DNA from 2 places in the Lentzea sp. CC55 genome. Region 2 is predicted to be linked to the other one. Evidence: riboswitches for the same ligand, from Rfam matches in the RefSeq annotation. Region 2 holds a riboswitch; the other holds the start of a gene.
The links. Region 2 has a riboswitch for glycine ahead of gcvT (glycine cleavage system aminomethyltransferase GcvT). Riboswitches for the same ligand answer to the same signal wherever they lie in the genome.

Region 1 (6,167 bases), on a different contig from region 2:
GCCCCACGGGGCGCCCGAGATCGGGCCGACACCGGTGGCCGGTCCCGCCGCCGGCTGCAGCGGGTGGTTCGGCAGGAACGGCGCGAGGTGGGACTTCACGCCGATCGGGCCGACGCCGGGGCCACCGCCGCCGTGCGGGATGCAGAACGTCTTGTGCAGGTTCAGGTGCGAGACGTCCGAGCCGAACTTGCCGTAGCGGGCCAGGCCGATCAGGGCGTTGAGGTTCGCGCCGTCGACGTACACCTGGCCGCCCGCGTCGTGGACCAGGCCGCAGACCTCGCGGACCGTGTCCTCGTACACGCCGTGGGTCGACGGGTAGGTGATCATGATCGCGGCCAGGTCGTCCGCGTGCTCCGCGACCGTCTGACGCAGGTGGCCCATGTCGATGTTGCCCTTGTCGTCGCACTTGACGACGACGACGCGCATGCCGGCCATGACGGCGGACGCGGCGTTCGTGCCGTGGGCGGACGACGGGATCAGGCAGACGTCGCGGTCGGCGTTGCCGTTGGCGCGGTGGTACGCGCGGATCGCCAGCAGACCGGCGAACTCACCCTGCGACCCGGCGTTCGGCTGCAGCGACACGGCGTCGTAGCCGGTGACCTCGGCGAGCCAGGCCTCCAGGTCCGACACGATCTTCAGCAGACCGGCGGCGTCCTCGGCCGGGGCGAACGGGTGCAGCGTCGAGAACTCCGGCCACGTGATGGACTCCATCTCCGCGGTGGCGTTGAGCTTCATCGTGCAGGAGCCGAGCGGGATCATGCTGCGGTCCAGGGCGACGTCCTTGTCGGACAACGCACGCAGGTAGCGCAGCAGCGCCGTCTCGGAGCGGTGCGAGTGGAAGACCGGGTGGGTCAGGTAGTCCGACGTGCGGCGCAGGTCGGCCGGGATGCCGTCGGCGGTGTCGGCGTCGATCGCGTCCACATCGGACCCGGTGACGCCGAAGGCCTCCCACACCGCGACGACGTGCGCCCGCGTGGTCTTCTCGTCGCAGGCGATCGCGACGACGTCGGCGTCGACGAGACGCAGGTTGATGCCGGCCTCGCGGGCCTTCGCCACGACGGCGGCGGCCTCACCGGGAACGCGGACCTCGACGGTGTCGAAGAACTCGCCGTGCACGACGTCCAGCCCGGCCTCGCACAGGCCCGTGGCGAGCACGGTGGCCAGGCGGTGCACGCGGGTCGCGATGGCGCGCAGACCCTCGGGACCGTGGTAGACGGCGTACATCGAGGCGATCACGGCCAGCAGCACCTGCGCGGTGCAGATGTTCGACGTGGCCTTCTCACGGCGGATGTGCTGCTCGCGCGTCTGCAGCGCGAGGCGGTAGGCCAGCGAGCCGTCGGCGTCGACGGAGACGCCGACGAGACGGCCGGGCAGCTGGCGTTCCAGACCGGACCGGACGGCCATGTAGCCGGCGTGCGGGCCGCCGAAACCGATCGGCACGCCGAAGCGCTGCGTGGTGCCGACGACGACGTCCGCGCCGATCTCACCGGGCGCGCGCAGCAGCGTCAGGGCCAGCAGGTCGGCGACGACGACGGCCTGCGCACCGGCGGCGTGGATCTCCTCGATGAGCGCCTTCTGGTCGCGCACCACACCGGACGCGCCGGGGTAGGACAGCAGGACGCCGAAGAAGTCGCCGCCCAGGCCGAGGCCTTCGATGCCCTGCGACAGGTCGGCGACGACGATCTCGATGTCGAGCGGCTCGGCGCGCGTCTCGATCACGGCCAGCGTCTGCGGCAGCGTGTCGGCGTCGACGACGAACTTGTTCGACTTGGAGCGGCCGGCGCGGCGCACGAGGGTCATCGCCTCGGCGGCGGCGGTCGACTCGTCCAGCATGGACGCGTTCGCGACGGGCAGGCCGGTCAGGTCGCCGACCATCGTCTGGAAGTTCAGCAGGGCCTCCAGGCGGCCCTGGGAGATCTCCGGCTGGTACGGCGTGTACGCGGTGTACCAGGCGGGCGACTCCAGGACGTTGCGCAGGATCACGCCCGGCGTCACGGTGTCGTAGTAGCCGAGGCCGATCATCTGCGTCATCGGCCGGTTCCGCGACGCGAGCTCCCGCAGCTCCGCGAGCGCCTCGGTCTCGGTGGCCGGGGCGGGCAGGTCCAGCACGAGGTCGCGCTCGTGGATGGACGACGGCACCGCGCGCTGCGCCAGCTCCTCCAGCGACCCGACACCGATGACGTCGAGGATGCGCGCGAGCTCGGCGGGACGCGGACCGACGTGGCGGTCGGCGAACGGGGTGCCGTGCTCGAGAGCGGCGAGCGGAATGCGGTCCTGCGTCATCAAACGCCTCCGGGGGCTGAGGGCACACGTGTCCTGGTGCCCTCCCCGCTCTGTCCGTACCCTTCAAGGGCGCCTGAGAGGTTCACCCGGTGCGGACCGGGCTTTCACCGTCGGCGGGATTCCCTTGCGGGGATCCACTTTCCAGAGGCGTCTCGCTCGGCGGTCCTGGATGCCTGAGAGGTTCCCGGGGAGGGACTTGCTCCTTCGGCGCCGGGTTCGAAGCCCGGTCTCTCCCGCCTGAGTTCAGCGACTACCCGCGAAGAATACCCGCAGGCAGCCCGCCCAGTCGCTAGAGACGCGACCTACGTCTCAACGGCGAGACCGGTGAGCACCGCCGCGACGGGGTCCGCGGGGTCGTCGCGCACCGCGGCGAGCAGGTGCGCGGTGCCCACGACCGCGTCCCCGCGCCGCGCGGCGACGAGCTTCGCCCGCTCCACGGCGCGTTCCACCGCGCCCCCGCCGGAGGGCAACGCGGCCGGGTCCACTCCCGCCTCGCGCAACGCCGCCGCGCCACCCGACTCGAACTCCGGCCTCAGCCGCCGCCCGGAGACGGCCAGCTGGTGGTCGACCGTCAGCACCGCCTCCACGAGGTCGCGCGACGAGACGTCCCGCCTCCCGGCGACGGCCAGCCGTTCGGCTTCGTTGCGCACCACCGTCAGCACCGGTCCGCCGAGCCCCTGGCCCCGTGCGACGAGCTTCGTCAGCCAGCGCACGTACCCGCCACCGGACTCCCCCTCCAGGGCTCCCGCCTTGCGCAGCAACCAGACCGCGGGTGCTTCCTCGACCTCGGCGTGGCGCCGCTCGGCATCGGCCCGCACGGCGGCGGCCGTCGCCCCGGGGTCCACCCCGCGCACCAGGAACAGGTCGGCGGCCCGTCCGTATTCGAGCGACAGCAGCGCCAGCGCGAGGTGGGTCGTGGTCAGCACACCGTCGCCGGCCTGGGCCACAGCCGCACGCAGACAGTCCTCCAACGCGCGGCTCACGGGCAGAACGGCCTCGACGCGAGCGTGGTGGTGGGCGGCGCTCATCAGCGCCGTGACGTCCGGATGGGACTCGCCGACGACACCACCGTCGTCGTCGGCCCAGTGCTCGGTCCCCCGCGCCATCGCCAGCGCCCCCAGCGACTTCGCGCCGAGCTTGCGGCCGGGACCGGTCGTGTCGATCAGGGAGATCAGCAGGTTCTCGGTCCCGACGAACCCGAACCCGTGGCGGGAGGCGCGCCGGACGGCCGCGGCCAGGACCTCGACCACCTGCGACGAAGGAGTGTGCGTCATGCCGGCGACGCTAGGGACGGACCCGTTCCCGGCGCGTCCGCCGACCGGCCACGGACAGGCGCCGGTCGGCCACGGTCACCGGGCCGGTCAGCCGGTGGCGCGCTCGCGGCGGCGGCGGGTCAGCTCGTCCTCGGTCATCGGCGCGATCTCGACGCCGTCCGCACGTTCGGCCGGGAACTCGTGGATCGTGCCGGAGATCTCGCGCATCGCACCGCTCACCGCGATGCCGAACACGCCCTGACCGCCCTGCAGCAGGTCCACGACCTCCTCCGGCGAGGTGCACTCGTAGACGGTCGTGCCGTCGGAGAAGAGCGTGATCCTCGCCAGGTCCTGCACGCCTCGCCGGCGCAGGTGGTCGACGGCGACGCGGATGTTCTGCAGCGAGACCCCGGTGTCCAGGAGCCGTTTCACGACCTTCAGGACCAGGATGTCCTTGAACGAGTACAGCCGTTGACTGCCCGAGCCGTGCGCCATCCGGACCGTCGGGGCGACGAGCCCGGTGCGGGCCCAGTAGTCGAGCTGCCGGTACGTGATGCCCGCGATCTGGCACGCCGCGGGTCCTCGGTAGCCGACGAGCTCGTCCGGCAGCGAGGAGTCCGGGAACAGCTCACCCTGCAGCCCGGATCCGGCCCTCAAGGGCGCTTCCTCGACCACGCCTGCCTCCCCTCGGAACGGCCACGAAACTCATGACCGTCAAGCCACCGCGTCCACTCTCGTGAACCGGCGACGTCCACTCGAGTTCGACGGTAAGACCGCTCCGAGGGCAGGTCAACGCGACGCGCGGGGAGTGTCGCCCCTCAACCTCAGGTAGAGGGTCATACCGTCACCCGAACCAGGACGTTCAGGTGACGTTTAGTGATCGTTTAGCGCTGATTTCCAGCGGAACGTAGCCCAACCGAGCGACATGCGAGCGGACCGCACCGAGCCAAACGAGACGCACAGCGACACAGGTCCGTTCGAGTGTCAGCGCCCGCGGCACCGCTCAGGTGTCGGCTCCGCGGAAGTCCTCCGGCGAGATCGAGTCGAGGAACTCGCGGAACTTCTCGACCTCGTCCTCCTGCTCGTCGGGGATGATCAGGCCGGCCTCGGCCAGCACCGACTCCTCGGCGTGGATCGGCACGCCCACCCGCAACGCCAGCGCCACCGAGTCCGAGGGCCGTGCGGACACCCGCACGTCACCGTCGAACACGAGCTCGGCGAAGAACGTGCCCTCCTGCAGGTCCGTGATGCGCACCTGTTCGAGGTTGCGGCCCAGTGCGCCGATGACGTCCTTGAGCAGGTCGTGCGTGAGCGGGCGGGCAGGACGGACACCCTGCTGCTCGAGCGCGATCGCCGTGGCCTCGACGGAGCCGATCCAGATCGGCAGGTACCGCTCACCCTCGGTTTCGCGCAGAAGAAGGATCGGCTGGTTCTGGGGCAGCTCCACCCGCACGCCGACGACGCGCATTTCGCTCATCGGGCCTCGCCTCCCTCTGTTCGTTCGGGGACGACCCGGATCCACCCCCGAGCATCCCCCGGCGTACCTGTCCGACGCTACCCGCCAAGCGGGCCGAGTGCTCAACCGTTGCGGGCAGATCGTGATCAAGACTGCACCCGGCCCGGCGGAGATCAGGACTGGCGCAGGCCCGCGTTCACCAGCAACGTGTGCAACGAGGTGAACAGGCCCGCCAATTCCCGGACGGTCTCGGGATCCGAGAAAGATTTCAGCAGGACCACCTCGTGGTCCGCTGCCGCGCGGACCGCGCGCAGGTGTTCGCGCTCGACGCCGAGCCCGGTCATCGTCCGGATCGTGCGGAGCGCGGTGATGTCGTCGGTGGTGAACCGGCCACCGGGGCCGGGGCGCAGCAGGCCGTCGCGCTCCAGCTGGGTCAGCTGGTCGGCGCTGAAGCCGGTCTGGGCCAGCAGCTCGGCCCGCGACACCGCGGTGGAGTCCACCGGGACGGCGTCGAGCTGCTCGCGGATCACCTTGAGCGGCAGGTACCTGTCGCGTTGCGCGGACAGCACGAACCGCAACCTCTCGACGTCCGCCGCGCTGAACTGGCGGTAGCCGGAGGCCGTGCGTGCCGGGCGGACCAGCCCCTCCGCTTCCAGGAAGCGGATCTTGGAGATGGTGACGTCGGGGAACTCGGGACGGAGCAGTGCGAGCACCGCCCCGATGCCGATCACCCCGCGCTGTGGCCGCCCGGCCGTCACGCGTCAGGCTCCCGCGGAGCCAGGACCCGTCAGGAAGACGAGGCGGAACTTGCCGATCTGGACCTCGTCGCCGTTCGCGAGGACGGCCTGGTCGACCGGCTCGCGGTTGACGTAGGTGCCGTTGAGGCTGCCGACGTCGATGACGACGAACTCGCCGCTCTCCCGGCGGAACTCGGCGTGGCGGCGCGAGACCGTCACGTCGTCCAGGAAGATGTCGCTGTCGGGGTGGCGCCCGGCGCTCGTCGTGTCTCGGTCCAGCAGGAACCGGGAACCGGCGTTCGGGCCGCGCTTCACCACGAGCAGCGCGGAACCGGCGGGAAGGGCGTCAACACCGGCAACGGCCGGCTCCTGTGCGGGCGCCTCGGCGCCGCCTTCCATCTCCTGGAGGAAGTCCGCCCGGAAGACGGAGGTCCGCTC
Region 2 (6,167 bases):
AACGCTTCGCCGAGCAGAAGCAGGTCGACCGCGAGCTGTGGCTCAAGGCCGGTGAGCTCGGCCTGCTGTGCCTCTCCATCCCCGAGGAGTACGGAGGCGGCGGCGGGACGTTCGCCCACGAGGCCGTGCTGCTCGAGGAGCAGGCGCGTGCCGGCGACAGCTCGTGGGGCAACAGCGTGCACAGCGGCATCGTCGCCCACTACCTCAACTCCTACGGCACCGAGGAGCAGAAGCGGCGCTGGCTGCCGAAGCTCGCCTCGGGTGAGCACGTCGGCGCGATCGCGATGACCGAGCCCGGCGCGGGCTCCGATCTCCAGGGCATCCGCACGAAAGCGATCCGCGAGGGCGACGAGTACGTCATCAACGGCTCGAAGACGTTCATCACCAACGGCGCGCTCGCCGACCTCGTCATCGTCGTGGCCAAGACCGACCCGGCGCAGGGCGCCACCGGCATCTCGCTGCTCGTCGTCGAGAACGACATCCGGCGCGGCCGCGTGCTCGACAAGGTCGGCATGAAGGGGCAGGACACCGCCGAGCTGTTCTTCGACGACGTCCGCGTGCCGGCGGGCAACCTCCTCGGCGGCCAGGAGGGCCTCGGGTTCGTCCAGCTCATGCAGCAGCTGCCGCAGGAACGCCTCATCATCGGCGTCTGCTGCATCGCGGGCATCGAGGCGGCCGTCGACCTGACGCTCGGGTACGTGAAGGAGCGCAAGGCGTTCGGCAAGGAGCTGATCAAGTTCCAGAACACCCGCTTCAAACTGGCCGAGTGCGCGACCGAGGCGTCCGTGACGAGGGCGTTCATCGACGAGTGCATCGAGAAGCACCTGCGCGGCGAACTGGACGTGCCGACCGCCGCGATGGCGAAGTGGTGGGCCAGCGACCGGCTGAGCAGGGTCGTCGACGAGTGCGTGCAGCTGTTCGGCGGCTACGGCTACATGAACGAGTACCCGATCGCACGTGCCTGGTCCGACGCCCGCGTGCAGCGGATCTACGGCGGCACGAACGAGATCATGAAGGAAATCATCGCGAGGTCCCTGTGAGCGGGCCTCTGGAGGGATTGCGCGTCGTCGAGCTCGCGGGCCTCGCGCCCGCGCCGTTCGCGTGCATGGTGCTCGCCGACCTGGGCGCGGACGTGGTGCAGGTCTGCAAGCCGGGGAGCCGGTCGACGGTCCCCGGCGACTTCCTGGGCCGCAACCGGCGCTCCGTCGCGATCGACACCCGCACCCCCGAGGGCGCCGACCTGGTGCTGCGGCTGGTCGAACGCTCGGACGTGCTGGTGGAGGGGTTCCGGCCGGGTGTCACCGAGCGCCTGGGCATCGGCCCGGCCCAGTGCCTCGCCCGCAACCCGCGCCTCATCTACGGGCGCATGACCGGGTGGGGTCAGGACGGGCCCCTCGCCGACCGCGCCGGCCACGACATCAACTACATCGCCGTCGCGGGCGCGCTGGAGCCTCTGGGCCGGGCCGGCGGGCCGCCGTCGTTCCCGATCAACCTGCTCGGCGACTTCGGCGGGGGAGGGCTGCTGCTGGCCCTCGGCGTGCTCGCCGCGCTGTATGAAAGGGAACGCTCCGGGCGTGGCCAGGTCGTCGACGCGGCCATGGTCGACGGGGCGGCGCTGCTGACGACGTTCCTGCACGGGATGCGGTCCGCGGGCATGTGGCCGGGCGGGCGCGGCGAGAACATGCTCGACGGTGGAGTGCCGTTCTACGACGTCTACGAGGCCGCGGACGGCGGGTACGTGGCCGTGGGCGCGCTGGAGGAGAAGTTCTACGCCGATCTCGTGCGCGTGCTGGGGCTGGAGGACGCGCCCTCGCGCAACGATCCCGCGAACTGGCCTGAGCTGCGGGAACGCATAGCCGCGGCGGTGAAGACCCGGTCGCGCGACGAGTGGGCGGGCCTCGCGGAGGGCACTGACGCCTGCCTGGCGCCCGTGCTGACCCCGGACGAGGCGGCACGTCACCCGTACAACGCGGAACGTTCCACTTTCGTGGACGTCGGTGGCGCGCTGCACCCGGCTCCGGCGCCCCGCTTCGACCGCACGCCGACGGCAGTTCCGACCCCTCCGGTGTCCGCGGGGGTGAACACCGGGGAAGTGCTTGCCGACATGGGTGTGGCCGCCGACCGAATTGTGGAACTGCGGCGGTCTGGAGTAATTGGATGAATGGCCGGGCGCGCATTAATTGCGCCACGAAGGCGTGACGGAGCGTGAAGCCGACGGTTCGGCATCCGGGTGAGGCCCGGTGCACCAGGTTCTGTCCGAGCTGTGGGATGCGAGGGAGTCCGTGTTCACCTCGTGCCCAGGACATCGGCGCTGCTGACGCCCCGCTTTAGCCGCCATTCGGGTGACATTGGGCGCCCCGCAGGCGTGCGCCCCTGGTCGATCGCCGCTGTGGTTGGGCGTGGTCGTTGTTCATCGCAAGGGTGAATGGTGGACCATGTCGGGTGACACGGGCGGTCCGCCGCCTGACCGGTGAGCGACATGGACGGAGAGGTACCTGTGAACCTCAAGAAGGTGCTAGTGCTGGCGGGCGTCGCGCTGGTGCTGTTCCTCCTGATCACCCGGCCCGAAGAGTCCGCTTCGGCGGTCCAGACGGCTCTCGGCTGGCTGCGGGAGGGCGCGGAGTCGATCATCACCTTCGTCAGGAGCCTCTTCGGCACGGCGACCCCCATCGCCTAGTGACGCACCGTGATCCTCGGCCGTTCGCGTTGAGCCGGACGGGTGGAATGCGGCCAATCACGCACTGGTAACGGGTGTTCTGAGGATTCAGGGTCTGGCGATTGTCAGACCTACCGAATACCTTCCGCTGCAATGGCCGATCCCCGACCGACGAGGAGGCATGGATGGTCGAGGACTCCGGGGTCCACGAGCTCTTGAAGCAGTGGGCGGCTGAACGGTCTGATGACGCGGAGATGCAGGAGGTGAACCGGATCAAGAACGCGTGGCTCGCTGAGGCTCCCCCCTCGGCGCCAGGCATCCCCGTGCAGCGGGGTGCCGCACGGAGCGGGCCGCGTGGCTTGGTCAAGGTCGACTCGGCGGATCCGGCCTACGTGGCCGCGATGCGCAAGCGGGCGCCGGAGGCACCCGAGGCGTTGCTCGCCGCCGCGGCGAGCTACTGGCAGCTGGTGGGCGACGTCGCCGAGGCCGAGCAGTGGTGGGACGCGGGCATCAGCCCGCTGGACCAGCGCGCGCTCGACTACCGCGCGGCCGGCCTCACGCCCGCCGACCTCGGGAGGCGCCTGGGACCGATGACGGTTCTCCAGCACCTTCGCCGTGGCTCCGCCGCGGCCTGGTGCGTCGCACGTCTGCAGAGGCAGCGCCGGGACGGCGTGGCATAAGAGGAACGGGCTGCCGGAGGCGGCAGCCCTGTACCCATCCCCGCGGGTGGCCTCCTGTCAGGAGGCCTCACCCCAGTAGTGTGGAGGTCGTGCGCGGCCTCCTTACTCCCCAGCGTGTGCTGATCGCGCTCGCCTGTCTGGCGGCGCTGATCGTCTGCTGCGGGCTCGCGTACTGGCAGTGGCAGCGCTTCGAGTCCTCCAGCGGCACGTTCCAGAACCTCGGGTACGTGCTCCAGTGGCCGCTCTTCGGCCTCTTCCCCCTCTTCATGGTGTGGCGTTTCCGCCGCCTGGCACGCCAGCGCCGTGACGAGGCTCTCTCCGCACCGGAGCCGGTTGCGGCCGCCGCCGAGCCGGTGACTACCGTTGACGCCGTCAAACCCGCGCCCGTCGAGCACTTCGACGACGACGAAGACGCGGAGCTCGCGGCCTACAACCGCATGCTCGCGAACCTCAACGCGCGGGACGGTCGTTGAGCGCGAAGGCGGGCAGATGAAGGGTGCGTTGACCCGGTTCAGGGTCATGGCTTACGTGGTCGGTGTCTTCCTGCTGCTCCTGGTCGTGGCGATGGTGCTCAAGTACGCCGCGGACATGGACGGCGCGATGAAGGTCGTCGGCCCGGTCCACGGCTTCCTCTACGCCATCTACCTGGTGCTTTCCGTCGACCTGGCGCTGAAGCTGCGCTGGTCGATCAAGGGCACGGCGCTCGTGCTGATCGCCGGCACGATCCCGTTCCTGTCGTTCTGGGCGGAGCGCAAGGTGGTCGAGAAGACGGCGCAGGGCGTGCCGCTGTGACGTTCGGCCTGCTAGCGTCTGGGGCAACCAACTGAACACGGCCGTCGATGTCGCGCGGGAGAGCTCCACCGCTACCGGTTTCCGGAGCGGGGAGCGCCGAAGGAGCAACTCCTCCCCGGAATCTCTCAGGTCCCCGTACCGCGCGACGAAGGCAACTCTGGAAAGCAGGCTCGTCAGCAGCCTCGCCCACGGTGCAAGCCACTCCGGTGGTGAAGCTCTCAGGCTCATGACAGAGGGGGAGGCTCTCTCGGACGAGGAGTCTCTGATGGACCGTGTCATTCTTCTGTTGCCTCAGCCGGCCTGGTCCGGCTCTTCGGCGCACCCTCAAGGAGCGTTCTGATGTCCCGCCTCACGCCTCTGAACGCCGAGCACGAGCAGCTCGGCGCGATGTTCACCGACTTCGCGGGCTGGCGGATGCCGCTGCGCTACTCGTCCGAGCTCGCCGAGCACCACGCGGTGCGCACCTCGGCGGGCCTGTTCGACCTCACGCACATGGGTGAGATCGTCCTGACCGGACCGCAGGCGGGCGAGGCGCTCGACTACGCGCTCGTCGGCCACATCTCCGCGCTGGCCGTCGGCAAGGCGCGCTACACGATGATCACCCAGGCCGACGGCGGCGTGATCGACGACCTGATCGTGTACCGCCTGGGCGACGAGGAGTTCATGGTCGTCGCGAACGCCTCCAACGCCGCGGTTGTGGCCGACGCGCTGGTGGAGCGCGCGGCCGGGTTCGACACCGCCGTCGCGGACAGGTCGACCGACTACGCGCTGATCGCGGTCCAGGGTCCGAAGTCCGTCGAGATCCTCGCCGGCCTGACCGACACCGACCTCGCGACGGTGAAGTACTACGCCTCGTACCCGTCGACCGTCGCGGGCGTCCCGGCACTGCTCGCGCGCACCGGCTACACCGGAGAGGAGGGCTTCGAGCTGTTCGTCACCCCGGCCGACGCCCCCGCCGTGTGGGCCGCGCTGCTGGAGGCGGGCCAGCCGCACGAGCTCAAGCCGTGCGGGCTCGGCTGCCGCGACACGCTGCGCCTCGAAGCCGGGATGCCGTTGTACGGCAACGAGCTCACCACGTCGCTGACGCCCTACAACGCGAACCTCGGCCGCGTCGTGAAGCTGGACAAGCCGGGCGACTTCGTGGGCCGCGACGCCCTCGCGAAGGTGGCGGAGTCCGGTGTGGACTCGGTCCTGGTCGGACTGAAGACCCCCGAACGGCGCGCCCCGCGCCACGGCTACGCGGTGCTGAACGGCGACGAGGTCGTCGGCGAGGTCACCTCGGGCGCCCTGTCCCCGACCCTCGGCTACTCGGTCGCGATGGCCTACGTGACCCGTGCGAGCTCCGAGCCGGGCACCTCACTGCTGGTGGACGTCCGCGGCAAGAAGCAGCCGGTCGAGGTCGTCGCACTTCCGTTCTACAAGCGCGCCAAGTAGGGAGATCCTCCAGATGTCCGACCAGTTCAACGCCTCCCTCGCGGAGTACGACCCCGAGGTTGCCGAGGCCGTAGCGGCCGAGCTGGCGCGCCAGCAGGGCACCCTCGAGATGATCGCCTCGGAGAACTTCACGCCGGTCTCCGTGCTGCAGGCCCAGGGCTCCGTGCTCACCAACAAGTACGCCGAGGGCTACCCCGGCCGCCGCTACTACGGCGGCTGCGAGCACGTCGACGTCGTCGAGCGCCTCGCCATCGAGCGCATCAAGTCGCTCTTCGGCGCCGGCTTCGCGAACGTCCAGCCGCACTCGGGCGCCCAGGCCAACGCGGCCGCCATGTTCGCGCTCCTGCAGCCCGGCGACACGATCCTCGGCCTGGACCTCGCGCACGGCGGCCACCTGACGCACGGCATGCGCATCAACTTCTCCGGCAAGCTCTACAACGTCGTGCCGTACCACGTCTCCGACGAAGACGGCCGCGTCGACATGGCCGAGGTCGAGCGCCTGGCCACCGAGCACCGCCCGAAGCTGATCGTGGCCGGCTGGTCCGCCTACCCGCGCCAGCTGGACTTCGCCGAGTTCCGCCGCATCGCGGACTCGGTCGAGGCGT

Region 1: another riboswitch for glycine. It lies ahead of gcvP (aminomethyl-transferring glycine dehydrogenase); the one in region 2 lies ahead of gcvT (glycine cleavage system aminomethyltransferase GcvT).

Annotation. Positions count from the first base shown of each region.
Region 1 is NZ_JAJCXE010000008.1:220,778-226,944, forward strand. Features, by position in the region: gene gcvP (aminomethyl-transferring glycine dehydrogenase) at 1-2,283, opposite strand, end outside; glycine riboswitch at 2,332-2,430, opposite strand; glycine riboswitch at 2,434-2,529, opposite strand; gene L6E10_RS06130 (Clp protease N-terminal domain-containing protein) at 2,586-3,557, opposite strand; gene L6E10_RS06135 (MerR family transcriptional regulator) at 3,645-4,211, opposite strand; gene L6E10_RS06140 (bifunctional nuclease family protein) at 4,540-5,013, opposite strand; gene L6E10_RS06145 (MerR family transcriptional regulator) at 5,166-5,750, opposite strand; gene garA (glycogen accumulation regulator GarA) at 5,754-6,167, opposite strand, start outside.
Region 2 is NZ_JAJCXE010000011.1:115,154-121,320, reverse strand. Features, by position in the region: gene L6E10_RS07730 (acyl-CoA dehydrogenase family protein) at 1-1,040, shown strand, start outside; gene L6E10_RS07725 (CaiB/BaiF CoA-transferase family protein) at 1,037-2,161, shown strand; gene L6E10_RS07720 (hypothetical protein) at 2,480-2,677, shown strand; gene L6E10_RS07715 (helix-turn-helix transcriptional regulator) at 2,842-3,336, shown strand; gene L6E10_RS07710 (hypothetical protein) at 3,426-3,809, shown strand; gene L6E10_RS07705 (DUF3817 domain-containing protein) at 3,826-4,128, shown strand; glycine riboswitch at 4,174-4,279, shown strand; glycine riboswitch at 4,280-4,371, shown strand; gene gcvT (glycine cleavage system aminomethyltransferase GcvT) at 4,468-5,562, shown strand; gene glyA (serine hydroxymethyltransferase) at 5,576-6,167, shown strand, end outside.